2 regions of the Yersinia aldovae 670-83 genome follow, and region 1 is predicted to be linked to the other one. Evidence: predicted binding sites of a transcription regulator. Region 1 holds the regulator's gene; the other holds the start of a gene.

Region 1 (15,272 bases):
ATTGGTTCATTATTGCTGCTGTGGCCGACGTTATGGGCCTTGTGGCTCGCAGGGCAAGGGATTCCCGACACCAAAATATTGATTGTTTTTGTCTTGGGTGTTCTTTTCATGCGCGCAGCCGGTTGTGTCGTCAATGATTACGCTGATCGACATATTGATGGCTTTGTAAAACGCACTGCATCACGGCCCTTGCCCAGCGGCCTTGTCAGTGAGAAAGAAAGCAAAATCCTGTTTGTGGTCTTGGTATTGCTCTCGTTTGCTTTGGTGCTAACCCTCAATAGCATGACCATCGGGTTATCGCTAGCGGCACTGGCGTTGGCCTGGATTTATCCGTTTATGAAACGGGTAACTCACCTGCCGCAGGTGGTGCTAGGTGCTGCGTTTGGCTGGTCAATCCCGATGGGCTTCGCTGCGGTCAGCGAAAGTTTGCCACTGGTTTGTTGGCTGTTATTGTTGGCAAATATCTGTTGGACGGTGGCTTATGACACTCAATATGCGATGGTTGACCGTGATGACGATCTGAGAATTGGTGTCAAATCTACCGCAATTTTGTTTGGTCAGCAGGACAAACTGATCATCGGATTGCTGCAACTGGCAACTCTGGTGCTGATGGTGGCGGTTGGCTGGTTGATGAATCTTGGCGGGGCGTTTTATTGGTCAGTCTTGCTGGCGGGTGCGCTGTTTGTCCACCAACAGAAGATGATTGCCGGACGTCAGCGTGATCCCTGCTTTCGGGCGTTTTTGAATAATAACTACGTCGGGTTGGTGCTGTTCCTTGGGATTCTGATCAGTTATTGGCAGTAAATAAGCCTCTGGAAAACAGTCAAAAAAATGGCCAGATGATGAATCCGGCCATTTTTGTTTATTACTTTTGCTTAAAGCTGTGAGTAATCAACCTTCCGGTTTATCCTCTGCTGCGGGTTGAGGCAGCAGATTATTGGTTTCAGCCGGCATACTGACGCTCTCGATGGTCAGCTTCACTTCCGGCGTCATTAACACACTCAGCATGTTGTAAACCTCCAGTGTATGCTCTTGCACGGCATCACCGGTGTCACTGATATAGCCCTCTTCTCGCAAGGTGGCGACCAATGTTGAGAACACCGCCTTATCAAAGAATTCCGGTGCGTTAATTCCATGCAGCACAGACAAACGCTGCGCCATAATGCGGCTCTCTTTCTCCAGCGCACCCCGATTGATGCTTGGGTTCGCACTGAGTAACGAAAGAGTAATCGCATAACGTTGCAGGGTTTCCCGCACACCGGCTGCCAGTAATTGCAGTGGGCGGATGCGGGCCGGGTTCAGTACTACTTCAGTCCCTTTATCGCAGATCAACTGCTGGCGAGCGAGTTCATCAATCAGCGTATCCAACGTTTGTGGCAACTGTTCTTTACTGTAATGCAGGAACAATTCAGCTTTCAACATGGGATAGATCATGCTGACCTGACGTAACAATTCGGCGCGTGTGATGCGCCGCTGGTACATCACCATACTGGCAATCAGTGATGGCAGGATCAGCAAATGCTGGATGTTATTGCGATAATAAGTCATCAGCACCGCTTGTTCCCGTGGCAGGATAATGATGTCACCAATGTTATCTTTCTCCACCTCAAATTTATTCATATTCAAGGCGTGATTAAGCAACTCTTCGGGTGTTTTATCCGGCACGGTGACGTCTTTCGCATAAGGCACGTTACGCAATAATTGCAGGTAGCAATCGAGTTGCTCAAGCAACTGCTCGCGAGTGAGTGAACGCTGACGTGAAGCCAATAATGCGGTTGAACACAGGTTCATGGCATTCGCCGCTGCCGCATTATTGATTCTGACCATAATCTTACCGGCCAAATCATTTACTACAGGCGTCAACCAACTTGGGCGCTGTGCTTCAATCGGATCGATAGCATCGCGCCATTGCGGCACGTTGGTATTCAGATAGGTTGTCAGCGGAATGGGTTCGCCAAAGTTCACATAGCCCTGACCGAGATTACGCAGTTTGCGCAAGCCACGCAGCATCTGCAACAGGCTCTCTTTCTCTTTGGTCGCCCCGCGCAACTCTTTAGCGTAAGTACCCACTTCCATTACATGCTCATAACCGATGTAAATCGGCACCAGCGTGATTGGACGTGAGCCACCCCGCAGCATGGCCTGAATGGTCATCGACAGCGTGCCGGTTTTAGGTTCCAGCAGGCGGCCGGTACGTGAGCGCCCACCTTCAACAAAGTATTCCACTGAGTAGCCACGGGTGAACAACTCACCCAGATATTCACGGAATACCGTTGAATAGAGTTTGTTGCCCTTAAAGGTACGGCGGATAAAGAACGCACCCAAACGGCGGAAGATTGGGCCGGCAGGCCAGAAATTAAGGTTAATACCGGCGGCGATATGCGGCGGCACCAGCCCTTGATGATAAAGCACATAAGAGAGCAGCAGATAATCCATATGGCTGCGATGGCAAGGCACGTAGACGATTTCATGACCATCTTGCGCCAACTGCCGCACGCGCTCTGCATTGTGGACGTTAATTCCCTGATACAAGCGGTTCCACGTCCAACTCAAAACCCTGTCAGACAGACGCACGGCTTCATATGAAAAGTCTGCGGCAATCTCTTCCATCAGTGTAATGGCGTTCTGCTGTGCTTTCTCGTGGGAGATTTTTTTGGTGCGCGCTTCATCGGCGACCGCTTTTTCAATCGCTTTGGAGGTCAAAAGCTTCTTGAACAGGTCTTGACGCGCCGGTAGGCTTGGACCAACCGCGGCCAGACGCTGACGTGAGAAGTGCATTCTTGCTACGCGCGCCAGTTTGTGGGCAATCGTTTTATCTGTACCATGCTCACTGGCCATACGGCGCAGTGAAACCGTGGTAGAGAAACGCACAAAGCTATCGCGCCCCAGCCACAATACGGCAAAAAATTTCTGCACGCCGTTCAGTACGCGCAGATGTGGCGTACCGTGGCCTTCACGCCCTGGAGAGCGGCCAAACATCACGGAAACCGGCAGCATTTGGATATCCAGCGCCGGATTATTGCGATGTAAATCGAGATAATCGTGGAATAGCTTTACCGATTCTTGTTTGGGTGCATAGTAACGAAACACCCTTGGGCCGTTATCGATAAAGACATGGCTGGGCAGCTGCACACCATCGATTTCCAATGGAATCAATGGGTCGGGCAGATCCTGTGCCTGACACTGCGCTCGCAAAGTCAGTAAATCAGCCTTAGAATTGTAAGGCAAAACGTACAGAATGGGACGAGAAGGGTCTAACCCTAACTCAGTCACAGGATCTGCCGGAATAACCTTGCTTTTTACCAACAGTTTAAGTGGTAAATTCAGTAACTTATAATATATTTTACGCCAACCTGACATAACTACATGAAGCCTCTTGTTAGCAATTCGTCGCAAGGATACCAGAAACTGGTTTTGAGATCTGTGGTGATGAGACAACATAAAATGGCAAAAATCATCATTAACTTAAGATAAAGGCAATAAAACATGGCGAATCAATCAACAGGATTAACCCGAATCTATAAAGCGGCCGGTTATTCTGTTAAAGGGTTAATGGCAGCCTGGAAAAACGAAGCCGCCTTTCGTCAGGAAATCGTCACCGCTATTGCTGCCATCATACTGGCTTTCTGGCTAGATGTGAGTGCCATAGCGCGTATCTTACTTATTTCCAGCGTGATCTTAGTTATCATTATAGAGGTAATAAACAGTGCTATCGAGGCTATCGTCGATCGTATTGGTAGTGAGTTTCACGAACTTTCTGGCCGGGCAAAAGATATGGGGTCAGCCGCAGTGTTTTTAGCGATTGGATTAGCACTATTTGTATGGATAACGGTACTTTGGCAGCATATTGGTCAATAAAGGCTCGAACAGTGCTGTCGATGTAAACAGTGATTAATCCCTGTTTTTATTCACTCTTTGGTTCCCAATGCTCGCTTACCTGTATATACTCACAGCAAGACTGTATAAACAAACAGGGGGCGGAATGAAAGCACTAACTACCAGACAGCAAGAGGTTTATGACCTGGTTCGCGATCACTTAGCGCAAACCGGTATGCCACCGACCCGTGCCGAAATCGCGCAGCGTCTGGGGTTTCGCTCTCCAAATGCCGCGGAAGAACATTTAAAAGCACTGGCCCGTAAAGGCGTGATCGAGATTGTTTCCGGCGCTTCCCGTGGCATTCGTTTACTGATGGAAGAAGAAGACGGTTTGCCGTTGATTGGCCGAGTTGCCGCAGGTGAGCCATTGCTTGCACAGCAGCATATCGAAGGCCACTACAAAGTAGACCCTTCCATGTTTAAACCGAGCGCAGATTTTCTGCTGCGGGTAAACGGAATGTCGATGAGAGATATCGGTATTCTGGATGGCGACTTGCTAGCGGTACATAAAACGCAAGATGTGCGTAATGGGCAAGTGGTTGTCGCACGAATTGATGATGAAGTGACGGTCAAACGCTTGAAGAAACAGGGTAATATCGTACAACTTCTGCCAGAAAATAGTGAGTTCCAGCCGATTGTTGTCGATCTGCGTGAACAAAGCTTCACTATTGAAGGATTGGCCGTTGGTGTCATCCGTAATGGCGACTGGATCTGATATAAGCGTTTATTTAGGGTATAAATTAATCGGCTTTCTTATTTTCATGAATGTTTTAATTAAATAATACCTTCTTGTTAGTGTGATAATATATAATTGACAATGAAGTGAGTGAATATATTTTAATATAATCCATTCTAACTGTCTGATTTATATCGCTATAGACACATGGATGTGTCTTATCCTGAAGAATGCTACCCACACTCTATTTATATATCAGTATTTACGTCTATTGCACTGGGGTAAATCTGTTTGTATTGCTCAAAGCTGTCTAATACTGCCGCCTTTTAGCGACAGTGTGATCTTTATCGCCAGGTATCTACTTCTTTCTCGTCACAATTGAGTGGTCGTGATCACAGTGATCATGGCTTTCACATGCTTCAACTACCCCACATTCCGCACATAAACCGTGTGCCTCTACTACGCTGTGACGCAGTGCAAAACCTGATTGCTTTGCCAATTGCGCCAAGGCCTCTTCAATCCCGACGGTAGTGCGCTCGGTCACTATCTTGCAGCGGTCACAGATAAATAGCGCTGAAGTATGAGTCGGCTCTTCAAAATGATGGCATAACACATAGCTATTAGCTGACTCGACGCGATGAATAAACCCTTGATCCAACAGAAAGTCCAATGCGCGATAAACTGTAGGCGGTTTGGCTTGCGGCTCAGAAACTCGTAGCAGATCCAGTAAATCATAAGCGCTGATAGCACCGGGCTGCTGGGCCATCAAACGTAATACCTCTAGACGTTGCGGGGTCAACCGGACGTTTCGTTGTAGGCATAGGCTTTCAGCCTTAGCGAGCAGCGTTTCCTCATTGATCGGTTTCATGATTGTAATCTCGCAACGTAGTCATCAATAGATTCTACCATGTTTGCGCGAGACGTCATATTGACAGGTGTTTGAATTGAGCAATGTTTTTCATCTCACAAAAATATCTCACAGCATATTCTCATACAGTGATCTCATCGAGCATTAGGAATAAGTTGTATTATATTACAGATTTAACTGCGTAGTTTCCTTCGCGGATAACTTGTTAATATGATATAAATCAACTGGTTGCATTAATGCGTTTACCTGTGTAAATACTTCTGTATATAATTGTTTTTTGAAAGAAGAAAATAAAAACTCATTGTAATATAGAGAATTGTATGTCCCACAACACGAGATATAGAACTGAGTTGGATGGATTACGAGCCGTCGCTGTTTTCGCAGTCGTTTTTTATCATGCAAAATTGTCTATTTTTGGCTATGAACTATTCAGAGGAGGCTTTTTAGGCGTAGATATATTTTTTGTATTATCCGGTTTTTTGATAACATCTATTATATTTTCAGACTTAAAAAAAGGTAATTTCTCAGTAAGTGATTTTTTCTTAAGAAGATCCAAGCGAATTCTACCTGCATTAATATTTGTCTTATTATTATCTTCTTTTCTCGCCAGCGAGATATAACGACATCACTACTATCAGCTAAACCAGTTATCTTTATTGGGGCAATATCCTATTCTATTTATCTTTGGCACCAGCCGCTGTTTGTATTCTATAGAATAAAAGTGGGGAGCATAGACACTCAAACATCGCTAGTACTTATTATGATCTCTGTAATTCTTGCCATCATATCGTTCTATTTAATTGAGAAACCATTTAGGAAGAAACAGCTTGCTCTATGGAAATGGGCTGTGATGGGGGTATCTGCATTTATTTTGATACTTTTCTCTGGGGTGACCATAATTAAAAACGGTTTTGCTGATTCTGCAGGTGAACGTTTATCACCCTTGGCAAAAAAGATGTATGAAGATTTTAAAGTTCCTGAATTCCGTAGATTGGAGAGTGTAACCACCGGCCGTAATTACCTTTCAGGCAAACCTACACATCTGTGTGGGAATAGAGATCCATCAGGGGCGTGCAAGTTTGGTGATGAAAGTTGGGTTGTCATAGGAGATAGCTACGCTGCTTCTTTTGAATATGCTTTGCAAACAGAATTAGCAAAAAAGGGAAAAGGAATAATATCTCTAACTTATGAACAATGTTCTTTTGTCTCTGACAAATTATGGTTCGGAACGGCTCCCGAGTGCCCTGATATTAATCGCCGACGTTGGGGGGTTATTAATGCGTTCTCAAGTAAAAAGACATTTTTAATTGCAGCTAATTATGCACAATTTAAAGATACAAAATTGGTTGAGGGTTCACCAGGTAAAGCCCTGAGTATGAATGTAGTATCTGAACCTGCTGCGCCTGACGAGTTGGTATGGGTATCTTTAGCCAGCAACATTAATAAATTGCTCTCTATGGGGCATCGAGTTGTTTTAGTTTACCCAATCCCTACGGTTCGAACGGATGTTAAACGAGACTATTTTAGATTGCTTAATATTAGTAATGGTAACGTCGGGAAAGTCTATGATAAAAGTACTAAAGGATATAATGCAGCAAGTGCATTGAGTGAAAAGTTGAATGCCTATATAAAACCAAGCCCTAACTTAATGATTATTAATCCTGTGGATAGTCTTTGTGAGGGGCATAACTGTCTGATTATTAATAAAAATGGGGGGCTATATAATCAAGGAAGTCATCTTTCTAATGCAGGTGCGAAGTTAGTGTTAGGCCAATTACCTATTATGGACGTGCCAATAGACTTAATTGACGAAAAGTAAGTTATCGCAATAGGGGGAGTGCTATCTGTAATTCAAATTACGGTCGATACATCTCCCCAGATTGACTGATACATTTTTATGCTATCATTAGGGCCGTTTTCCGTAATTCTCGTTCAGCCTTAGCCTCATTTTTGGGTCTGTATCGGGGTCTATCAAGAACAAACTCAACGAATGTATCAAGAAAATACTTTGGCAGACTTAGCCATGAAAAAAAGTGAATCAAGCCTGTTAGCACGCTACCCCCTACAGCGTTTCTCTGTTGCGCCGATGCTCGACTGGACCGATCGCCATTGTCGCTACTTTCATCGGTTGTTAACTAAGCAAGCGTTGTTATATACCGAAATGGTGACGACGGGAGCCATTATTCACGGTAAAGGGGATTATCTGGCTTATAGCGAACAGGACCATCCGGTGGCCTTGCAACTGGGGGGCAGTGATCCTCTGGCTTTAGCGCATTGTGCTAAATTGGCAGAATTGCGCGGCTATAATGAAATCAACTTGAATGTGGGTTGCCCGTCGGATCGCGTGCAAAATGGCCGTTTTGGTGCCTGCTTGATGGGGGAGGCCGAGCTGGTTGCTGATTGCATTAAAGCGATGCGCGATGTGGTTTCTATTCCGGTGACAGTAAAAACACGGATTGGTATTGACCAGCTAGATAGCTATGAGTTTTTGTGCGAATTTGTGCAAACCGTGGCAGAACGTGGCGAATGCAACATTTTCACTATTCATGCCCGTAAAGCCTGGCTCTCAGGATTGAGTCCGAAAGAGAACCGTGAAGTGCCGCCGCTGGATTATGAGCGGGTGTATCAGCTCAAGCGCGATTTTCCGGCACTGACCATTGCCATTAACGGTGGTGTAAAAACACTGGCAGAGGCCAAAGAGCACCTAAAACACCTTGATGGCGTCATGATGGGGCGCGAAGCGTATCAGAATCCCAGTATCCTGACACAAGTGGACCGCGAACTGTTTGATCCCAATGCTCTCGTGGTGGATAGCGTTAAGGCCATTGAAGCGCTTTATCCTTATATCGAACAAGAGTTATCACGCGGTGCTTACCTTGGCCACATAACCCGTCATATTCTGGGTGTTTTCCAGGGAATTCCCGGTGCGCGTCAATGGCGTCGCCATTTAAGTGAAAATGCTCATAAGCCCGGTGCTGATGTCTCCGTGGTGGAACAAGCGTTGGCAATGGTCACTCGCCCACAGGTTAGTTCTCTGTAATAAAGTTCGCTATAAGTTAGTCAAATTGACCATGCCTGCCAGTCTCACTGGTAGGTTTTCTTATTAAATAACGAAAATATTCAGTTGGTTAACGTAATTTTTTTGTTGGCATGTTTCTTGTAATACTCCTTATAACCCCCCGATTTGATCGTTATATATGATGATGTGGTTGTGGGAAATAAACCCTTATTTAGGAGCCAGCCATGTTCGAAATTTTCTTTGTTATCGGTTTTTTTATCATGCTGATGGTGACCGGTATATCTTTGTTCGGCATCTTTGCTGCGCTGCTGGTTGCGGCTGCCTTTATGATGTTGGGCGGCTTATTTGTCATGATGATTAAACTGTTGCCTTGGTTAATCTTGGCCATCGTGGTGGTCTGGATATGGCGTTCAATGCAAAAGCCGGTAGTTAGACGTTACTAAATTTCACTTTCTTGCGGCAGCGATCACAGCCTGAAAGATTAGTAAGACGAATCTGGGAGAAAACGTGTTTTTTCTTGGATGTGCTTGCTAGGATGCTTACCGATACGATTTGGTATCACATTTTCATCCCTGTCAGAGCTAAAAATAGCTGTATAAATGGCACTCGGTTCTGGCGGACTACCCTGTAGTACCCCTACGCTTGCACTAAAAGAAAACAGTGTAACCAGGGCTTCTGATTGTTAGAAGCCCTGGTTATTACTTTCGGTATGAGACTCGGCGAGCAGAACCTCCGGTAAGTAATAAACTAAATAGTGATATTAAAGATTAGAAAATAATCGATCATAGTTGGCAATCATATAAGAAATTTGTGCATCAAAAGCTTCTTTTGCTAATTTATTATCTTCGTCGTTTTTACATTTCTTTTTGATATCAAAAAAACTCTGCTGCATCAATTGGACGGTGACATCCATAGACTTCTGTAATGCAGATAAGTTATTGTTTTCACCATAGCTATTTAATAGGAAATCAAACTTACCATCAGCGAAGTCCCGTAACTTTTGAAACTCTATGTTGTTTATTTTATTATCATGATAAATGTTACTTAGCAATTCATTTATGTCCCTATTACTTACAGAGTGACTCATTGTTTAAACCTCAGTGTATGTGATTGATGATGGCAGTAATCTGGATGTGACGTTTTGAGGATATATATTTCCTTGCAGGAGGGCAATTAGGATATATTGAACTACCGTCTTAAAGTAATAGGAGATAATATTTTTAATAAGTTATAACTGTAAGTAATGGATAGTGATAATTAACTATCCATTATTAGTCTGAGTTATTAAGGAATAAGTAAGCTTGAGCCGGTTGTTTGGCGACTTTCTAATATTTGGTGTGCGCGGTGAGCATCACTTAACGGGAATTGCTGCGCTTTAGCGACATCAACGTTAATTGCTCCACTGCCAATGAGTGAGAATAATTGTTCACTGGCATTTTCCAGCTCTTGCCGATGAGTAACATAAGCGTTGAGGGACGGGCGGGTAACATACAGCCCGCCTTTTTGGTTCAGGATAGCAAGGTCTACTCCTGTCACCGGGCCGGAAGCGTTGCCAAAGCTAACCATTAAACCTCTGCGCCTAAGGCTGTTGAGCGAGTCCAGCCAGGTGCTTTTGCCAACGGAGTCATATACTACGCCTACTTTCTCGCCGTTGGTCAGTTCTGCAACCCGCTCGGCGATATTTTCTGTACGATAGTTAATGGTCGCCCAAGCTCCTTTAGCTTTTGCTAATTCAGCTTTTTCATCAGAGCCTACCGTACCAATCAGCTTGGCTCCCAGTGCTTTTGCCCATTGACAGGCAATCAGCCCAACTCCCCCTGCTGCGGCATGGAACAGGAATACTTCGCCCGGTTTAATTGCGTAAGTTTGGCGCAACAGATAATGGACGGTCAGCCCTTTGAGGAATGATGCCGCAGCCTGCTCGAAAGAGATATTATCAGGGAGTATGGCAATTTTGTCAGCGGCGACATTATGGACTTCGCTGTAAGCGCCAAGAGCAGATTGGGCATAGACCACTCGATCACCGACGTTTATCGCACTAATCTTGGCCCCGACTTTGGTCACAATTCCGGCGGCTTCTGTTCCCAACCTACTCGGGAGATGTGGCGGTGCATAAAGCCCGCCACGGATATAGGTATCAATATAGTTAATACCAATTGCCTTATTTTCGACCTGAACCTCATGTGCAGCAGGGTCAACAGGTGTAAAATCAAGGTATTGCAATACGTCTGGCCCGCCGGTGGTGCTAAATTGGATATGCTTTGCCATGTCAGTTCCTTCGCAATAGATGTATTTTCACCCTACAGGGATCTGCATGGTGTGCCAAGTACCGGCTGAAACCCATTGCCGTGACTGATATCATCATCAATTCCCTTGGTACTTGAAGTCAGTTGCATCTACTCACCTGAATCGCTGATTTCTTTCCGCTCATTGGGATTTATTCATTTACTGTCTATCTGCAACTCCAATTACTTTGTGTATATACTAGGTCGTTATATTTTCTATTCGATATTTTCCTATCGCAACAAAGGTAAAGAACACTTTTCATGGCAGCAAAAAAACCAACCAACAATATGACCGCGCCACGAGACCGCCAGATGGAAGGGCTGAAGCTCCCGCCTCATTCGCTGGAGGCAGAGCAGTCCGTGTTGGGCGGTTTAATGCTGGATAACGAACGCTGGGATAACGTGTCTGAACGCGTTGCCAGCAATGACTTTTTCAGCCGCCCGCATCGCCGGATCTTTACTGAAATGCAGCGTTTGCTGGAGAACAGCAAGCCAATCGATTTGATAACATTGTCTGAATCGCTGGAACAAAAAGGGGATTTGGATTCGGTAGGGGGGTTTGCCTATCTGGCCGAACTCTCAAAAAATACGCCAAGTGCGGCGAATATCGGTGCTTATGCTGATATCGTACGCGAACGTGCCGTTGTTCGTGAAATGATCTCGGTGGCCAACGAGATTGCCGATGCCGGTTATGATCCGCAAGGACGTAGTAGTGAAGACCTGCTGGATCTGGCTGAATCCAAAGTGTTCCAGATTGCCGAAAGCCGTGCCAGCAAAGATGAAGGGCCGAAAAGCGTCGATCAGATCCTCGAAGCTACGGTCGCGCGAATTGAACAGCTCTATCAGCGGCCTCATGATGGTGTCACCGGTGTTTCTACCGGTTTTACTGATTTGGATAAAAAGACTGCCGGCTTGCAGAAATCAGATTTAATTATTGTCGCCGCGCGTCCATCGATGGGGAAAACCACCTTTGCGATGAACTTGTGCGAAAACGCCGCGATGATGCAGGAAAAACCGGTATTAATCTTCAGTTTGGAGATGCCCGGTGATCAGATAATGATGCGTATGCTGGCATCCTTATCGCATGTGGATCAGACGCGTATTCGTACCGGTCAGCTTGATGATGAGGATTGGGCGCGTATTTCGAGCACGATGGGTATATTGATGGAAAAACGCAATATGTACATCGATGACTCATCCGGCCTGACCCCCACTGAAGTGCGCTCTCGTGCGCGGCGTATCTTCCGTGAACACGGTGGTTTGAGCCTGATCATGATCGACTACCTGCAATTGATGCGGGTGCCGTCCTTGTCAGATAACCGAACGCTGGAAATCGCGGAAATCTCTCGCTCGCTGAAAGCGCTGGCAAAAGAGCTGCAAGTGCCGGTAGTGGCGTTATCACAGCTTAACCGTAGTTTGGAGCAACGTGCTGATAAGCGGCCAGTTAACTCCGATTTACGTGAATCAGGTTCTATCGAGCAGGATGCTGACTTAATCATGTTTATTTACCGTGATGAGGTTTATCACGAGAACAGTGATGAGAAAGGGATCGCACAAATCATTTTGGGTAAACAGCGTAATGGCCCGATCGGTTCTGTCCGGCTGAAATTTAACGGTCAGTGGTCGCGCTTTGATAATTATGCAGGCCCGCAATACGACGACGAATAATATCCCCTTTATCCTTGAAGTTGCAGGTTTTTTCACTTGCGGCCTTGGCTTTGGGTATAACCTCTATTAAGGATAAGAAATGAAAGCGGCAACAGCAGTAATCGACCGCCGCGCTCTGCGACATAACTTGCAACAGATACGGCATATCGCGCCACAAAGCCGCCTGATAGCAGTTGTGAAAGCAAACGCTTATGGCCACGGGTTATTAGAAATAGCACACACGCTACAAGATGCTGATTGCTACGGTGTGGCGCGTATCGGCGAAGCACTGATGCTGAGATCTGGCGGGATTGTAAAGCCGATTCTGCTGCTGGAAGGGTTCTTTGCCGCAGAAGATTTGCCAATTCTGGTGGCTAATCGTATTGAAACCGCAGTACACAGCATTGAGCAATTAGAAGCGCTGGAAAACGTGCAACTGCCTGCTCCGATTAATGTCTGGATGAAACTTGATACTGGAATGCACCGTTTGGGGGTTCGCCCTGAACAGGCGGAGGCTTTCTATCAGCGCCTGAGTGCCTGCGATAATGTTATTCAGCCAGTCAATATCATGAGCCACTTTAGCCGCGCAGATGAGCCGCAAGTGGAGACCACTCGTCAGCAACTAAGCTGTTTTGATGCCTTTACTGCCGGTAAACCGGGGATGAAGTCTATCGCCGCATCTGGCGGTATTTTGCTGTGGCCAGAGGCGCATCGTGACTGGGTTCGGCCAGGCATTATTCTGTACGGTGTTTCACCTTTGGATTCGCCCCATGCCAGCCATTATAATTTATTACCGGCAATGGCACTGAAATCCAGCCTGATTGCTGTTCGTGAGCACAAAGCCGGTGAGCCAGTAGGGTATGGCGGCACCTGGGTCAGTGATCGCGATACCCGTTTGGGTGTGGTGGCAATTGGCTATGGTGACGGTTATCCGCGCAGCGCACCATCAGGCACTCCCGTGCGGATCAATGGCCGCGAAGTGGGCCTTGTCGGACGAGTCTCTATGGATATGATCTCAGTTGATCTTGGGCCGGATGCCAGCGATAAAGTGGGTGATGAAGTGCTGTTGTGGGGTTCCGAATTGCCGGTTGAGAAAATTGCGGCTTACACCGGTATCAGTGCTTATGAGTTGATCACTAAGCTGACCTCCCGCGTAGCGATGGAATATCTAGGGGAATAAGGTAAGCTGCCTAATAAAGGCATAGATAATGACTATCGATAAAGGAGAGCAGCACCGTGTTCCAGAATGTTGACGCTTACGCAGGTGATCCGATCCTGTCGCTGATGGAAAGTTTTAAAGCTGATAGCCGTGCGCATAAAGTAAATTTGAGCATCGGGCTTTATTACAACGAACAGGGTGAGATCCCGTTGATGCAAGCGGTTCAAGCTGCGGAAGCACAATTGAATGCGCAGCCGCACGGGACCCCGGTTTATTTGCCGATGGAAGGGTTGCTCGCCTACCGAACGGCTATCCAGCAGTTATTATTTGGCAGCGATCATCCGATGCTGACTCAGCAACGGGTGGCGACGATTCAAACCGTGGGTGGATCGGGTGCATTGAAAGTCGGTGCTGATTTCCTGTATCACTATTTCCCTGACTCACAGGTCTGGGTCAGTGATCCTACCTGGGAGAACCACGTTGCTATCTTTAGTGGCGCAGGGTTCAAGGTGAATACCTATCCGTATTTCGATAACGACAAGTTGGGCGTAAAGTTCGACCAAATACTGGCAACATTGCAGCAATTGCCTGCCAGAAGTATCGTTTTACTGCATCCTTGCTGCCACAACCCGACGGGTTCTGACCTTACCAATGCGCAATGGGATCACGTCATTAAAGTGGCTAAAGGGCGTGATTTGATTCCGTTCCTCGATATCGCTTATCAAGGTTTTGGTGCTGGGCTGAACGCAGATGCTTACGCCATTCGCGCGATGGCGGCGGCTGAACTGCCCTGTCTGGTCAGTAACTCTTTCTCCAAAATCTTCTCTTTGTATAACGAGCGGGTCGGTGGCCTGTCAGTGGTATGCGAAAGTGAAGAAGCGGCGGGGCGGGTGTTAGGCCAACTGAAAGCGACAGTGCGTCGTAACTATTCCAGTCCGCCAAACTTCGGCGCGCAGGTGGTCGCAAAAGTCTTGCATGACAGTGAGTTACGCGGTCAATGGCAGGCAGAAGTAGAACAGATGCGGCTGCGTATTATTGAGATGCGTAGCTCGTTGGTTGACGCCTTAAAAGCCTCTTTGCCAAGCCGTAATTTTGATTACCTGCTACAACAACGCGGCATGTTCAGTTACACCGGTTTTAGCGCAGCACAGGTGGATCGCCTGCGAGAAGAGTTCGGCGTGTATCTGATAGCCAGCGGTAGGATGTGCATGGCTGGCGTCAATCACAGTAATGTTCAGCGTGTTGCGGCAGCTTTTGCTGCGGTACAGTAATCTGATATTGATGTGATTAAAATTAAGGCGATAGCAATATCGCCTGAGGTTAATGACAAAGTGCCCGTAACGGTGAAAACAGGCAGATCGTAAAGAGGCCGTAAACCCTTCCCTGGTGGCGCGGACGCTTTACTCTTCTACCTGTCCTCACCTTGCAAGATCGAGCCGTTAGGGTTTATCAGCAGTCTGAGGCGATAGCAATATCGCCTTTTTTGTTTATTTTTTTCGCCACCTTTCCGTGAGTTACCTTTATCTTCTACTTGTTTAGTCCAAGACCGATGGCTGTAAATCGATTAAAGAATATACTAATTGATGTGGTTGATACATGCCAAACGATCATTCATTGCTCACAGTAAATCTGTTGTCAAAGGTGCAAACTGATGCTTCAGCATGTGTCACTGTTCAATGAAGCCTTTATGGAATAAATAGCTTATGAGGCCGTTTCGCGAGACCGTACCGGCCCATTACAGG
Region 2 (15,272 bases), 1.9 Mb from region 1:
CCGTGAATATGTGTTTGCTCCAATAGCCGCAACACCTGAATCGCTTGTTCTGGTTCTAATGGATCAGAATCCAATACTTTTTTCGCCTGATAATCATAAAGATAAGTGCCGTTACAGCAAATCGCGGGCGTATCAAGTTGTAATGCCTGATAGAACGGGTGAATGGCAACATGGTGGCGGCCAGTCACAACAATCACTTTAACGCCCTCAGCACGAGCTTGAGCCAGTGCCGATAAGGATTCAGGCAGAATACGTTTTTTATGATCCAGCAGTGTTCCGTCCAGATCCAATGCAATTACGCGATATGTCATGGCAGTTTTAGTCTCGTAAATGGCGAATGAAATTATATGTTTGAATATTATTTTCGATGGTACACCGGATGGCGGGTTGATTAAACCTGACAGGGTAATCGCCAGCATGAACGGCTAAAAATAAGCAGGATAAGATGTAAACCGCGCGACGACAGACGGTTGTTATGTCCGCGTAGTCAGGTAAGCTAGGCTAAAATAGTGTGTTAAACGCGATATTTGGTTTAGGTTGAAGTGGCTAAATCAGGCCCATTCGACCAAACAGCATTGTCTAACAGGCGCGACTAAGGAGTAAAGATGAAGCAAGTGGTTTACGTGGCAAGCCCAGACAGTCAGCAGATTCATGTCTGGCAATTAGATTCAGCCGGTGAATTAACTTTATTGCAAACCGTGGATGCGCCCGGCCAGGTGCAACCGATGACAATCAGCCCGAACCAGCGTCATTTGTATGTCGGGGTGCGTCCTGATTTTGGTATCGTCAGTTATAATATTGCAGGTGACGGCACCTTGACGGCTGCGGGAATGGCACCACTTCCCGGCAGCCCGACCCATATTGGCACTGATTTGCAAGGCCGCTTCCTGTTCTGTGCCTCTTACAGTTTCAATTGCGTGAGCATCAGCCCAATTAATGAACAGGGTGTGGTGCAGGCGCCTATTCAGCAATTAGATAATTTGCCCGCGCCGCATTCGGCAAATATTGACCCGACCAATCAAATCTTACTGGTGCCTTGCCTGAAAGAAGATAAAGTGCGGTTATTTGATTTAAGTATTGATGGCAAGCTGACGCCTCATGCGCAGGCCGATATCGCGGTGGCCGCCGGTGCAGGGCCACGTCATATGGCTTTCCATCCGAATCATCAAATCGCTTATTGCGTCAATGAACTCAATAGCTCGGTAGATGTGTATCAGATAAGCGATAACGGCCAAGAATATAAGCTAATCCAGACGTTGGATGCGATGCCAACTGATTTCAGCGGTACGCGCTGGGCGGCAGACATTCATATCACGCCAAATGGTCGCCATTTGTATAGCAGTGACCGCACCGCCAGCCTGCTGAGTATTTTCAGTGTCTCCGACGATGGGCGCACCATTTCACCAGCAGGGCATCATTTGACCGAAGCACAACCGCGTGGCTTTAATATTGACCACAGCGGTAACTTCCTGATTGCGTCCGGGCAAAAATCAGATCATATCGAAGTGTGCCGTATTGATAACAACAGCGGTGAGCTAACCACCCTGAAGCGCTATGCGGTAGGGAAAGGGCCAATGTGGGTCAGTATTGGTGAGCCAAGAACTTAATAAATAATGTTATCAGGCGGGGAAACGTGCCGAATGGGTCGTAACGGCACCCACCGGCGCTGTCGCCCCGCCCGTCCCCAGAGTATATTGTCCACTACTGCTTTAGTGGATACTCATCGCCACCGCATCCGTTAACCGCGCCAGTGAGTGCGGCGAGATAATATAAGGCGGCATCAGGTAAATCAGTTTACCGAACGGGCGGATCCAAACGCCATGCTCAACAAAGCTCCGTTGTAGGCGGGCAACATTCACCGGCTCTTTCATTTCAACGACTCCGATAGCCCCCAAGACCCGTACATCAGCCACCGTTTGGCTTTCTACCAGCGGCAGTAACGCCTGCTTTAATTGTTTTTCTATCGCGCTAACCTGCTGTTGCCATTGATTTTGCGCTAATAGCGTTAGACTGGCTGAGGCCACGGCACAAGCCAGCGGGTTTGCCATAAAAGTCGGCCCATGCATAAAGCACCCAGCATCACCGTTACTGATGGTTTCAGCGACGTTTCGGGTCGTGAGGGTGGCGGATAGCGTGAGATAACCGCCGGTCAACGCCTTACCCAAACATAAGATATCCGGCACAATCTGCGCATGTTCACAGGCAAAAAGTTTACCCGTCCGGCCAAACCCGGTGGCTATCTCATCGGCAATCAGCAAGATCTGATGCTGGTCGCACAAAGCTCTCACCTCCCGCAGATATGCCGGGTGATAAATACGCATCCCGCCTGCGCCCTGAACTATTGGCTCAAGGATAACGGCGGCAATCTCGCCAGAATATTGTGCAATCTTGTTGGCAAAATCAGTAATATCTTCCGGGTTCCACGGCTGGTCGAAGCGGCACTGTGGTGCATCAGCAAACAGATTTTCAGCCAAATAACCCTGATACAAACTGTGCATTGAATTTTGTGGATCACAAACCGACATCGCGCCGAAAGTGTCACCGTGATAGCCATGACGCAGCGTTAGAATACGTTGCCGCCGCTCTCCCTTGGCCTGCCAATACTGCAATGCCATTTTCAGTGCCACTTCCACCGCCACCGAGCCGGAATCCGCTAAAAACACACACTCCAGCGCCGGTGGGGTGATGGCAATAAGCTGCTTACACAACGCCACTGCCGGGGGGTGGGTGATTCCGCCAAACATCACATGCGACATTTTATCGAGCTGCTGATGTGCCGCCTGATTCAGTACCGGATGATTGTAACCATGTATTGCGGCCCACCATGACGACATGCCATCGATTAGCCGCCGGCCATCAGCCAGTTGCAACTCAACGCCATCGGCTGCCACCACCGGATAGCAGGGAAGGGGGTCAGTCATCGAGGTGTAAGGGTGCCAGATATGGCGTTGATCAAAAGCAAGGTCAGAAGGTGTCATAGAGGTTTGTTGTAAACTAATTGGCGTCTTGAATGGTTGACAGCATATCGGATTTATTTACACTGACCAAACTTTTTTCTCTTCTGAGAGAGGCCGTAATGGCAAATTATACTCACTGGACCGTCGGGCAAGCCCAAGCCCTGTTTGAAAAACCGCTGTTGGAATTACTGTTTGAAGCACAATGTGTTCACCGTCAGCATTTTGATCCGCGTCAGGTGCAAGTCAGCACTTTATTGTCGATAAAAACCGGTGCCTGCCCAGAAGATTGCAAATATTGCCCGCAAAGTTCGCGCTATAAAACTGGCCTGGAAAGTGAGCGCCTGATGCAGGTTGAACAGGTATTGGAATCCGCCAAAAAAGCGAAAGCCGCCGGTTCAACCCGTTTTTGCATGGGGGCGGCGTGGAAAAACCCGCATGAACGTGACATGCCCTATCTGGAGCAGATGGTGGAAGGCGTCAAGGCGATGGGGATGGAAACCTGTATGACGCTTGGCACACTGGATAAACAGCAGGCGCATCGGCTGGCGGAGGCAGGGCTGGATTATTACAACCACAATCTCGATACCTCGCCGGAATTCTACGGCAGCATCATCACCACCCGCAGTTATCAGGAGCGGCTGGATACCTTAAGCGAGGTTCGTGACGCCGGTATTAAAGTCTGTTCCGGTGGTATCGTCGGGTTAGGGGAGACGGTACGCGACCGTGCCGGATTGCTGGTGCAACTGGCAAATTTACCCAAGCCGCCGGAAAGCGTGCCAATCAATATGCTGGTAAAAGTCAAAGGCACGCCGCTGGAAAATAACGAAGATGTTGATGCGTTTGAGTTTATCCGCACTATCGCGGTGGCGCGTATTATGATGCCCGCTTCCTATGTGCGGTTATCCGCCGGTCGCGAGCAAATGAACGAGCAGACGCAGGCCATGTGCTTTATGGCGGGGGCCAATTCAATTTTCTACGGCTGCAAATTGCTCACCACGCCAAATCCGGATGAAGACAAAGACCTGCAACTGTTCCGCAAGCTGGGTTTGAACCCACAACAAACAACCACTGAACAAGGCTCTCGTGAGCAACAGCAAGCATTAACCGAGCAGTTGCTGTATGGCGATACCACTCAGTTTTACAACGCGGCACGCTGATGAGTTGGCAGCGCAAGATAGAACTGGGGCTGCAACAACGCCATGATGCAGCCGCTTACCGCGTCCGTCAGGTGAATAACGGTGCTAACGGGCGCTGGTTGCAATCTGGCAGCCGCCAATATCTCAACTTTTCCAGTAACGACTATTTGGGATTAAGTCAGGATGCGGCAGTCATCGCCGCCTGGCAGCAGGGCGCACAGCGCTATGGCGTTGGCAGTGGGGGGTCTGGCCATGTTACCGGTTATAGCCAACCCCATGCGCATTTGGAGCAGCAATTAGCCGACTGGCTGGGCTATCCACGCGCCTTGCTGTTTATTTCCGGCTATGCTGCTAATCAGGCGCTGCTGGCGGCGTTAACCGCTGCCGATGACCGAATATTAGCCGATAAACTCAGCCATGCCTCGCTGTTGGAGGCGGCAGCGCACTCGCCGGCTCAACTGCGGCGTTTTACCCACAATCAGCCTGATTCGCTGCAAAAACTGCTGGATAAACCCTGTTCAGGCCAGACATTGGTGGTAACTGAGGGTGTTTTCAGTATGGATGGTGACAGCGCGCCGCTGGCGGCTTTGCAGCAAAAAGCGGCAGCAGCGGGGGGCTGGTTGCTGGTGGATGACGCGCACGGTATTGGCGTTTGTGGCGACGGTGGGCGTGGCAGTTGTTGGCAACAAGGGGTGAAACCCGAACTGCTGGTGGTGACGTTTGGCAAGGCATTCGGGCTTAGTGGCGCGGCCGTATTGTGTCAGGAGCCGGTGGCAGAGTATCTGCTGCAATATGCCCGTCATCTGATTTACAGCACCGCGATGCCGCCAGCACAGGCTTGTGCCTTGCAAGCCGCGTTATTACGTATTCAGCAAGGTGATGATTTACGTTTGCAACTCCAGCAGCGTATCGGCCAATTCCGTGCCGGTGCAGTTGGTTTGCCACTGCAATTAGGGGCATCAGAAACTGCTATCCAGCCGCTGTTGGTGGGGGATAACCAACAAACGCTGACCCTGGCAGCACAACTGCGTGCCGCAGGTTTATGGGTAAGCGCCATTCGGCCGCCAACCGTCCCCCCTGGGGGGGCAAGATTACGTATTACGTTGAGTGCCGCGCACCAAGCGGAAGATATCGACAGATTGCTGGAGGTGTTGCATGACGTGTGTCATTGACCCCCCGTTTCCCACAGAAACAATTGATAAACCGGCCATTGCCGCCGCTTTTAGCCGTGCGGCACAGAGCTACGATTCAGCCGCTAAGTTGCAGCGTGCAACCGGTGAGGCGCTGCTGGAACGGGGTTTACGGCATACAGGGGAAACCGTACTGGATGCTGGCTGTGGAACGGGTTTTTTCAGCCGCCGCTGGCGCGAATTGGGGAAGCGGGTTGTGGCGTTGGATCTGGCGGCAGGTATGTTGGAGTATGCCCGCCAGCAGCACGCTGCTGATGACTACTTACTGGGTGATATTGAGCATATTCCCTTGCCAGATCAATCGGTTGATATCTGTTTCAGTAACCTGGCAGTGCAGTGGTGCTCGGATCTGGCGGCGGCACTGATGGAGCTTTATCGGGTTACTCGGCCCGGTGGCCTGATTCTATTTTCAACGCTAGCCGATGGCTCCCTTGATGAATTGGGGCAAGCGTGGCAACAGGTTGATGGTAAGCGCCATATCAATGATTTTCTTTCGTTTGGGCAAATCAGTACGGCGTGTCAGGGGTATCGCCACCAACTGACACCGCAGTTACATCAACAACAGTTTCCAGATGTGATAGCCCTGATGCGCTCACTGCAAGGTATCGGTGCGACACATTTACATCATGGGCGCGAGGCTGGTCTCAGTGGGCGTCAACGGCTGGCGGCGCTGCAACAAGCTTATGTCGTACAGTCAGGGGGTTATCCGCTGAGCTATCAACTGGTTTATGGGGTTATTTATCGTGACTAAACGTTGGTTTATCACCGGTACTGACACTGATGTCGGTAAAACAGTCGTCAGTTGTGCATTGCTGCAAGCGGCGGCCAATCAGGGCTACCGCACCGCCGGATACAAACCGGTGGCTTCAGGCAGCCAGATGACAACAGACGGTTTGCGCAATAGTGACGCGCTGGCGCTACAGGCTAATAGCAGCGAGCCATTGCGCTATAGCCAGGTCAATCCACTGACCTTTGCGGAAGCCACCTCTCCCCATATTGCCAGTGAAAGTGAAGGGCGCGAGATTCAGCTAACTGAATTATCACAGGGTCTACGGCAGTTAGCGCAATCAGCCGATTGGGTTCTGATTGAAGGTGCGGGCGGCTGGTTTACCCCGCTGTCGGCACAGGTCACTTTTGCTGATTGGGTCGAGCTGGAACAATTGCCCGTAATTATGGTTGTTGGGGTCAAGTTAGGTTGCATTAATCACGCCTTGCTCACCGCACAAGCTATCCGCCAAGCCGGGCTAACGCTGGCGGGATGGGTTGCCAATGAGGTGATTCCGACCGGTGCGCGGCAAGCGGAGTATCTGGCGACATTGACGCGAATGATACCTGCACCACGATTGGGGGTTATCCCGCATCTTACGGATATTGGCGAGCACCCGCTGGCTGAGCGCCATGATCTCGGCGGGTATCTGGACCTGAAGCCACTGGCCGTTAGCGAAGGGGGTTGATAGTCGTTATGCATTGCTGGAAACGGGGCTAAACGCTATTTTAGCCCCGAGGGTGCCTTACGGGGTCAACTGGCCAGGTGCTCAATAATCAAATCCTCATCCAATTGGTCCAAGGTTCCTTGGGCCACATTTCGGCCACCGGCCATCAGGCAAAAGCGATCAGCAACATGTTGGATAAAGGCCAAACGGTGCTCAACCAATAAAACCGTTAAGCCAAGGTTGCGGCTAAGTTGATGCAGAATTTGGCCTATATCCTCACTCAGTGGCGGCAGAGTATCGCCCCCCGGTTCGTCCAAAATCAGTAGTTCTGGCTCTGCGACCAGCGCTCTGGCTATAGCCAACTGCTGCTGTTGATAGCGGGTAAGATCTCCTCCGCGTTGGCTGAGTTTATCGTGCAACAGCGGGAAGAGATCAAAAACCCAGCCCGGAATGTGACGTGATTTATGGCGTCCAGCCAGTACAGCTACCAGCAAGTTTTCCTCAACACTCAGTTGGGAGAAGATCTGCTGCCCTTGCGGCACATACCCAATCCCAAGTGCTGTGCGCCCCTCAACAGGGTGTTGCAGCAGGTTCTGCGGTGGTTGGTGATTTGGCTGCCAGGTCATGGTGCCACTTTTGACCGGCAGATGCCCCATAATGCAATTAATCAGTGTTGTCTTCCCCACGCCATTGCGCCCGACCAGACAGGTGCATTGGCCGCGAGGTAACTCCAAACTGATATCCCATAGTATATGGTTTTGACCATAGTATTGATTTACAGCAGTTAAAGTCAGCATCGGTGCTTCTCCTTAGTCGATCTCAGTAGCTCACAGGTGCCCCAGTGTTCTGTAACGGCTAGTGAAGAAGTAACCAGCAAATCTGTATACCCGATGGTGGCAGTACAGCATAAAACACCACACTTATAACGCGTGGTTGTTAGTGTAAATAGCAGGGTAATGAGTTGATAACGGCATTAAATGGCGTCAAGTGGCTATTTTTACCCTTAATCCTCCCACTTATTGCTTAATAGCCCGCTCGTTAGTGCGCTGCACTGTATTCGCCCATACCCCCTTATATTGCGATGATTCACAGAGTTAAATGCAACTCTTAGGCCAGCTTAGCGAATACGATAATAAAGTCTGCATGTTAACGGTTTGTAAAGGGTTTTGGTTTTCTCTCCGTGTAAATGCGCGAAGGCCCGCAAGATAAAGACTGCCGAGCGGTCATGATGTTGCACTTAAGCGGTGCCTCAATGCGAGAAAATGGTGCAATAAGAGACACTTTGGTTAAAAGGTATCGGTTCTGTGAATGAGCTAGTGAAATTTATGGAATTAGCAAGTGGTTCAGTTAGTACTAATTGAAATATATGCCGAAACAAAAATGTATAAAAAACACTAAAAAAGCACGTTTGTCCCTATTTCATCGCTAGGCTGCGATTTTCTCCAACTCCCAGCCTCTATGGGGTTGAATGAGTTATCCACCATTCCTGTGGATAACCTTGTGCATTAGCCATAGAAAACTGGTGAGAGGCTAGAGCGGGCGCGGCTTTGGTACTTGTTGTCCGGATTCTCTACTTTTTATTAAATATGCTTTATTTCAATTAGTTAACTAAAATCAAGCAAGCAAAATATTGCGCTGGAAATGCTGCGTAATGTTTAAGCAAATTGCTGCTCATCGTTTGATGTTGTTAACTGCTGGGGATAAAAAGGCTTTTACAGTGCAATCAGGGACCTGGCGTCACAGTAACGAGGCAAATATTCACAAAGGAAGAAAATAGTGGCATTTTGGTGCTTGAAGCTGGTTTTATATCCAGTATCATAGAGGTGGCAAAAATCGATGGGGCTTCCATAATTAGCCTCCTGACAGTCTGTGTTTCTCCAACGGGTAGCGAATTCATGAGTAAAATATTCAAACTACATTCTGAGTTTAAACCCGCCGGCGACCAGCCTGAGGCTATCCGTAAATTAGAGGAGGGGCTGGAGAATGGGCTGGCACACCAGACGCTGTTGGGAGTAACGGGGTCAGGCAAAACCTTTACCATCGCCAATGTTATTGCTGATCTCAACCGGCCAACAATGGTGCTGGCCCCGAACAAGACCCTCGCCGCCCAGTTGTATGGCGAGATGAAAGAGTTCTTTCCCGAGAACGCAGTAGAGTATTTTGTCTCTTACTACGATTATTATCAGCCAGAAGCCTATGTTCCAAGCTCTGACACCTTTATCGAAAAAGATTCATCGGTAAACGAACATATTGAGCAAATGCGGTTGTCGGCCACTAAAGCCTTATTAGAACGGCGGGATGTCATTGTTGTTGCATCGGTTTCGGCTATTTATGGTTTGGGCGACCCGGATCTCTACCTGAAAATGATGTTGCATCTGACCCGTGGCATGATAATCGACCAACGCTCAATTCTACGTCGCTTATCTGAATTGCAGTACAGCCGCAATGATCAGGTCTTTCAGCGCGGTACCTTCCGCGTGCGCGGCGAAGTGATAGATATTTTCCCTGCGGAATCCGATGAATGGGCGCTGCGGGTTGAACTGTTTGATGAAGAAGTCGAAAAGCTCTCTGTCTTTGATCCCTTGACTGGCCAGTTGCAGCATGAAGTGCCGCGTTTCACAGTTTATCCGAAAACGCACTACGTGACCCCGCGCGAACGTATCTTGCAGGCAATGGAGGAGATCAAGGTTGAATTGGCTGAACGGCGTCAAGTGCTGCTGGCTAACAATAAATTGCTGGAAGAACAGCGAATTGCCCAACGTACCCAATTTGATCTGGAAATGATGAATGAGCTGGGATACTGCTCAGGTATTGAAAACTACTCCCGCTATCTGTCTGGCCGTGGGCCGGGTGAAGCGCCACCGACCTTGTTTGATTATCTACCGGCAGACGGTCTGCTGGTTGTCGATGAATCCCACGTCACCATTCCGCAAATTGGGGGGATGTATAAAGGTGACCGGTCACGTAAAGAAACACTGGTGGAATATGGCTTCCGGTTGCCATCGGCGCTGGATAACCGCCCAATGCGTTTTGAAGAGTTTGAGGCACTGGCACCGCAAACTATCTATGTTTCCGCCACACCGGGTAAATATGAACTGGAGAAATCCGGTGATGAGGTTATTGATCAGGTAGTGCGGCCAACCGGTCTGCTTGATCCATTGATTGAGGTTCGCCCGGTAGCGACCCAAGTGGATGACCTGCTGTCAGAAATTCGTATCCGCGCTGCGATTAACGAGCGGGTGCTGGTGACCACGTTGACTAAACGTATGGCTGAAGACCTCACCGAGTATCTTGGGGAGCATGGTGCACGGGTACGTTACCTGCATTCGGATATTGATACCGTAGAACGGGTCGAGATTATCCGTGATTTGCGTTTGGGCGAATTCGACGTGCTGGTGGGGATCAACTTACTGCGAGAAGGCTTGGACATGCCGGAGGTTTCTCTGGTCGCTATTCTTGATGCCGATAAAGAAGGTTTTCTGCGCTCAGAGCGCTCCCTCATCCAAACCATTGGTCGCGCGGCACGTAACCTCAACGGCAAGGCCATTTTATATGGTGATAGAATTACCGCCTCAATGGAGAAAGCCATTGGTGAAACAGAGCGGCGTCGGGTTAAACAGCAGATTCACAACCAGGAGCACGGGATAACTCCGCAGGGGCTTAACAAGAAAATTGGCGATATCCTGCAACTGGGCAAACCGTCGACCCGTGGTAAAGGGAAAGGGCGGGGTGGCAAAGTGGCAGATACCCACGACTACCAATCCCTGCCGCCGAAAGCGCTGGATCAGAAAATCCGTGAATTGGAAGCGAAAATGTATACCTATGCGCAAAACCTGGAGTTTGAGCAGGCCGCCGATTTGCGCGATCAGGTGCATCAACTGCGCCAGCAATTTATCGCAATATCTTAATATCTTGCGGCACACCACGATTCCCCGTAAGGTGTGCCGCTAAAATTAGGGTTACCAGACAATTATATCCCATAGATTTCGAGATACCGGAAGGCGGCAAGAGCATTCCGGTGAGCTGGGTAGAGGGCAGCCAGTACACCTGCATCTTGAAGGATAGCGAGTATATCAACGATAAAAAAGGCAAATGATGAGCGACCATTTATCAAAAGATCCGTTACATGGTATCACCTTGGAAGCATTGCTGACTAAGTTGGTCGAACACTATGGTTGGGATGGCTTGGCCGACCGCATTCAGATTAACTGTTTCATTAGTGATCCCAGTATCAAATCAAGCCTGAAATTCTTACGCCGCACTCCGTGGGCCAGACAAAAAGTGGAAGCACTTTATATCAAGCTGACGGATAAAAAAGATTGGCTGGAAGGTTCATCCTGATTGCTCTGTATTAATAAGCCTGCAAGTGCAGGCTTATTAATGATAGCCAAAATAGAAAAATAGTTTTTTATTTATATTCTACATAAAAGCCATGCACTTTTTTACCCTCTATCTCTCTTAATGATTCTTTTCCATTGATTGTTTTATAATGACATTTAAGTATATAGTGTGTATTTAATTTAAATAATGAAATAAAAGTTTTACGCAAATGTAATTTATTGACATGACTTATAGTTATGATTATTTTCAATGGAGTGAGATAGTGAATTCTCAATAATAATTAATGTTGTTTTTTTCTTTATTTTTTCTTTGTTTTTTTAATGTGAGTTTATATTAAAGTTTTTTGATATGGACTTTTTATATGAAAGGGATTATCTCAGTAAATATACTGCTATTATTGACGATATTATTCACCTTCCCCTCCCAGGCAGATGAAAATGGTGTAAAAAACGATAATTACATGGAAGTTATCGGGAGTGATCATGGCGATGCAATCATTAAACAAAAAGGTAAATTGGCGTTAATTCCTGGTGGGAGTAATCTGATTTTTCCTGACGAAGAAGGCCGATTAGCAACATTAGATGATGCACTGAAGCATCAATCTGGTTTGCTGGTATCGAACTTTTTTGGTGGTGCTGACCAGCCGCGTCTAAATATTCGTGGTTCAGGCGTGCAAAGTGCACCACTCTCCAGAGGTATCACCTTATTGCAGGATGGTTTGCCATTGAATGATGCTGACGGTGGCTTTCATATCAGTTTGCTGGAACCCCGTGAAAGTAAAATAATCAGCGTCCGTCGTGGAGCCAATGCCACTAGCTCGATAACTAACGCTCTGGGTGGGGAACTGGATTTTATTTCTTATACCGGTCGGGACGAGTCGGGGCGATTACGCTACGAGTACGGTAGTTTCGGGCGACAAGGTTGGCATGGCGCGATTGGGGGAGAGCTAACCGAGCGATGGGATGGGCGTCTAAGTGTCAGCGGTGATAATTTCCGTGGCTATCGTGATCACTCGTCTTCACAGCGAAATGCAATTAGAACAAATGTAGGTTTTGAGCAAGGTCGTTTTACCAACCGTACCTGGTTGAGCTGGACCGACCTCCGTTTTGATGTGGCGGGGTCACTTTCTCAATCCGAAGCCAAAAATAATCCCACCTCTATCTATCCCTTGGTATGGGCCAGAGATCCTCGGCGCAATGTAGAACAAGCTCGGGCTGCCAATTATTCAATATGGCAAGGCCAAGGTTGGCAGCAGGAACTCGGTTTATGGGCGCAACATACTCACGACAATTTTATCACGCCAGCCGTGTACGTACTGAGTAGCGGAAATACTTACGGTATCTTATGGAATTCAGATTTATCGAGCGGTGAACTGAGCTATCGTACTCGTTTGTCAGTTGAACGCTCTGATATGGCACGTGACCTGCGGCAAAATCGTCGTGAGACGACTCAGGATGGCAAATTGATAGGTAGTTACACAATGCTAGCTGAAAATCAAAATGTTGTCCTAGGGTTAGGTTGGCAAGCGAACGAAGACTGGTATTTGAACGTAGATATCAAAGGGACGCATTCGGTACGTAATGCCTATCCCCGTGATGGACGTCAAGAATCAAGGCAAAGTTGGTTTTTCATGACGCCAAAATGGGGGGTTATTTGGTTCCCTCAGCCACAATTTCGTGGGTTTGCCAATCTCAGTTGGAGTCATGAACCTCCGAGTTTCCGAGAAATTCTTTCTAATAATGGCAAAATTAACCGGTTAGCGCCTCAAAAGGCAGTAACAATGGAAGTTGGCGGTGAGGGGCAACTGGCATCTAAAATCAACTGGGATTTAACGCTGTATCGTAGCATTGTAAGAAATGAATTAATTTCACTCTATGATCAAGAGGGTAATTCCACTGGCACATTCAATTATCGCCATAAAACATTACATCAGGGTATTGAGGCTGGGCTTAAAGGCGATATTCCGCTAAGGGATTCGGATATAGAATATCGTTTGGCCTGGATGTACAATGATTTTCGTTTTTTGGGAGGAGAATACCAGGGTAAAAGAATGGGCGGCATTCCACCCCAACAATTTTCCGCAGAACTGTTATACAAATGGCAATACTGGCGTGTAGGCCCCAATCTCCATTGGTTACCAGCGCGTACCCCGGTTGATCATGCTAATCGTTATGATGTCCAATTCCGTGATAAATTTGCTGTTTGGGGATTTAAAATTGATTATCGGCATCCTGATGGCTGGTCAACATATTTAAGTCTTGATAATTTAACGAATAAACGGTACGCGACTGCATCAATTGCTGGGCGGGAAGTGACATCAGAAAAAAATAATACATTATTCCCGGGGGTGGGGCGATCAGTTAATGGTGGGTTTACCTATCATTTTTAAAATTACTGACGAGGGGATATTTCCGCTCATGTAGGCTAAGTTGCAAGTATTAATATAATTGGTAATGTCACTATGGTTAATAATATATATTCTATTATAATTCTCATCTGTCTATTTATATTTTCATTTCTACCGAGGGCATTAGCGAGTAGTGATATTAAATTAACTGATATGAATCAACGAAGCGTGCATTTGAACGGCCCGGTAAAGCGGGCTATTGTTATTCCGATCCCCGCATCTTCATTACTTATTAGTCTTGATAAAGGCTCAGATCGCCTTGCAGGTATACATCCTTTTGCCAAAGTCGCTGCCGAGCAAGGTATGCTGTCAAAAATGTTTCCGGCAGTAGCATCGTTACCCAGTGATACTGTCGGTCACGGTTTTATGCCAAATATTGAAACATTACTGAGTATTCAGCCTGATTTAGTGTGGCAATGGGGGCATTTAGGTAATGACATTATCGACCCTATCGTGCAGGCAGGCTTGAGTGTGGCCATTATTTCATATCCTTATCAAGATGATACGAAAATACAGCAATGGATTTCGCTGATAGGTAAATCTATTGGACATGAATTACGTGCTGAGAAGATTATCCGCTGGCGGCAGAAGGTATTACGGAATGTTGAGTTGCAGGCTGCGCTAAGACCCGATAAGCATAAACCCCGCGTGCTCTATCTTTCACGGTTTTTATCAGAAATTCAAACTATTAGTCGAACCTCTCATACCAATCAGGATATTCGACGTGCCGGAGGCGTTAGCATCACTGAGGATTTTAATGGGCCGCGAACGATTAATCAGGAGCAAATTATTGTTTGGAATCCAGATGTTATTTTAATTGGTAATTTTGAGACCGGTGTAATACCCCGCGATATATATACCAGCCCGGCATTAGCTGAGGTTACGGCCGTTAAGAATAAAAGAGTGTATAAAATTCCTAATGGAGGATTTATTTGGGATGCGCCAAGCCAGGAAACACCGCTCTATTGGCAATGGCTTACTGATATTTTTTATCCTAATAACATCATTTCCTCATTAAAATCAGAAATCGTTGAACGCTATGCCTTCCTTTATGACTACCGTTTGAGCCAACGCGAGCTGAATAAAATATTGCAATTTGACGCTAATAAATTGTCAGTCTATTACACCGAATTATTCAAGGACGAGTCATGAGATATTTCCGTTTATGTCGACAGAATATGACGGTATTTTGGCTGATGACATCTACTTTCTTGATTGCGGTGGTACTGGTTGCACTTTGTTCTGGGCGCTATCCTCTGAGTATCAACACGGTCATCGCTATTTTGTTGTCATCAATATTTCCAATTGAGGATCTTAATTTATTTTCTCAATGGACAATGACTGAACAGCGTGTTGTCATTTCTATCCGTTTGCCCCGGATTTTAATTGCTGCTTTGACGGGGGCGGGTTTGTCCGTTGCTGGCGCAGCACTACAGGGGATTTTTCGTAATCCATTGGTGGGGCCACAAATTATTGGTGTTTCTTCCGGTGCTGCTCTGGGCGGCGCAATCGCTATTGTCCTATTTTCCTCTTTGATATTAACCACCACGCTGGCATTTATTGGTGGGCTACTGGCTATGGTATTAGTGTATTTCCTTGGGTGTTATGGCGGCAGTTCTCGGGTTTTGATGCTGATATTAGCCGGTGTCGTGATCAGTGCTTTTTTTTCCGCATTAATTTCTTTATTGACCTATTTTGCCGATCCTAATAGCACGTTACCCTCGATCGTTTTCTGGTTAATGGGAAGTTTTGCAACGATTAATTATCACAAACTATTTTTAGTTACTTTTCCTATTTTGCTGGGAATC

What was found. Region 1 encodes LexA, which represses DNA repair genes until DNA is damaged. Its sites were predicted from a motif close to TNCTGTATGTACATACAGNA; they were not measured.
Region 2: uvrB (excinuclease ABC subunit UvrB) is a predicted target of LexA. The motif match lies at 8,512-8,531, and genes of this name have one in related genera.

The regions. Positions count from the first base shown of each region.
Region 1 covers NZ_CP009781.1:2,287,810-2,303,081, reverse strand. Annotated here, with positions in the region: gene ubiA (4-hydroxybenzoate octaprenyltransferase) at 1-804, shown strand, start outside; gene plsB (glycerol-3-phosphate 1-O-acyltransferase PlsB) at 892-3,360, opposite strand; gene AT01_RS10490 (diacylglycerol kinase) at 3,487-3,858, shown strand; gene lexA (transcriptional repressor LexA) at 3,983-4,591, shown strand; gene zur (zinc uptake transcriptional repressor Zur) at 4,911-5,420, opposite strand; gene AT01_RS22285 (acyltransferase family protein) at 5,741-6,040, shown strand; gene AT01_RS10475 (SGNH hydrolase domain-containing protein) at 6,181-7,239, shown strand; gene dusA (tRNA dihydrouridine(20/20a) synthase DusA) at 7,444-8,460, shown strand; gene pspG (envelope stress response protein PspG) at 8,664-8,882, shown strand; gene AT01_RS10460 (hypothetical protein) at 9,200-9,526, opposite strand; gene AT01_RS10455 (quinone oxidoreductase) at 9,724-10,707, opposite strand; gene dnaB (replicative DNA helicase) at 10,986-12,392, shown strand; gene alr (alanine racemase) at 12,472-13,551, shown strand; gene AT01_RS10440 (amino acid aminotransferase) at 13,608-14,801, shown strand.
Region 2 covers NZ_CP009781.1:4,206,780-4,222,051, forward strand. Annotated here, with positions in the region: gene AT01_RS18935 (pyridoxal phosphatase) at 1-311, opposite strand, end outside; gene pgl (6-phosphogluconolactonase) at 606-1,607, shown strand; gene bioA (adenosylmethionine--8-amino-7-oxononanoate transaminase) at 1,710-2,978, opposite strand; gene bioB (biotin synthase BioB) at 3,077-4,114, shown strand; gene bioF (8-amino-7-oxononanoate synthase) at 4,114-5,265, shown strand; gene bioC (malonyl-ACP O-methyltransferase BioC) at 5,249-6,034, shown strand; gene bioD (dethiobiotin synthase) at 6,027-6,737, shown strand; gene AT01_RS18970 (ABC transporter ATP-binding protein) at 6,803-7,513, opposite strand; gene uvrB (excinuclease ABC subunit UvrB) at 8,612-10,624, shown strand; gene AT01_RS18980 (VF530 family protein) at 10,812-11,057, shown strand; gene AT01_RS18985 (TonB-dependent receptor family protein) at 11,419-13,446, shown strand; gene AT01_RS18990 (ABC transporter substrate-binding protein) at 13,519-14,616, shown strand; gene AT01_RS18995 (FecCD family ABC transporter permease) at 14,613-15,272, shown strand, end outside.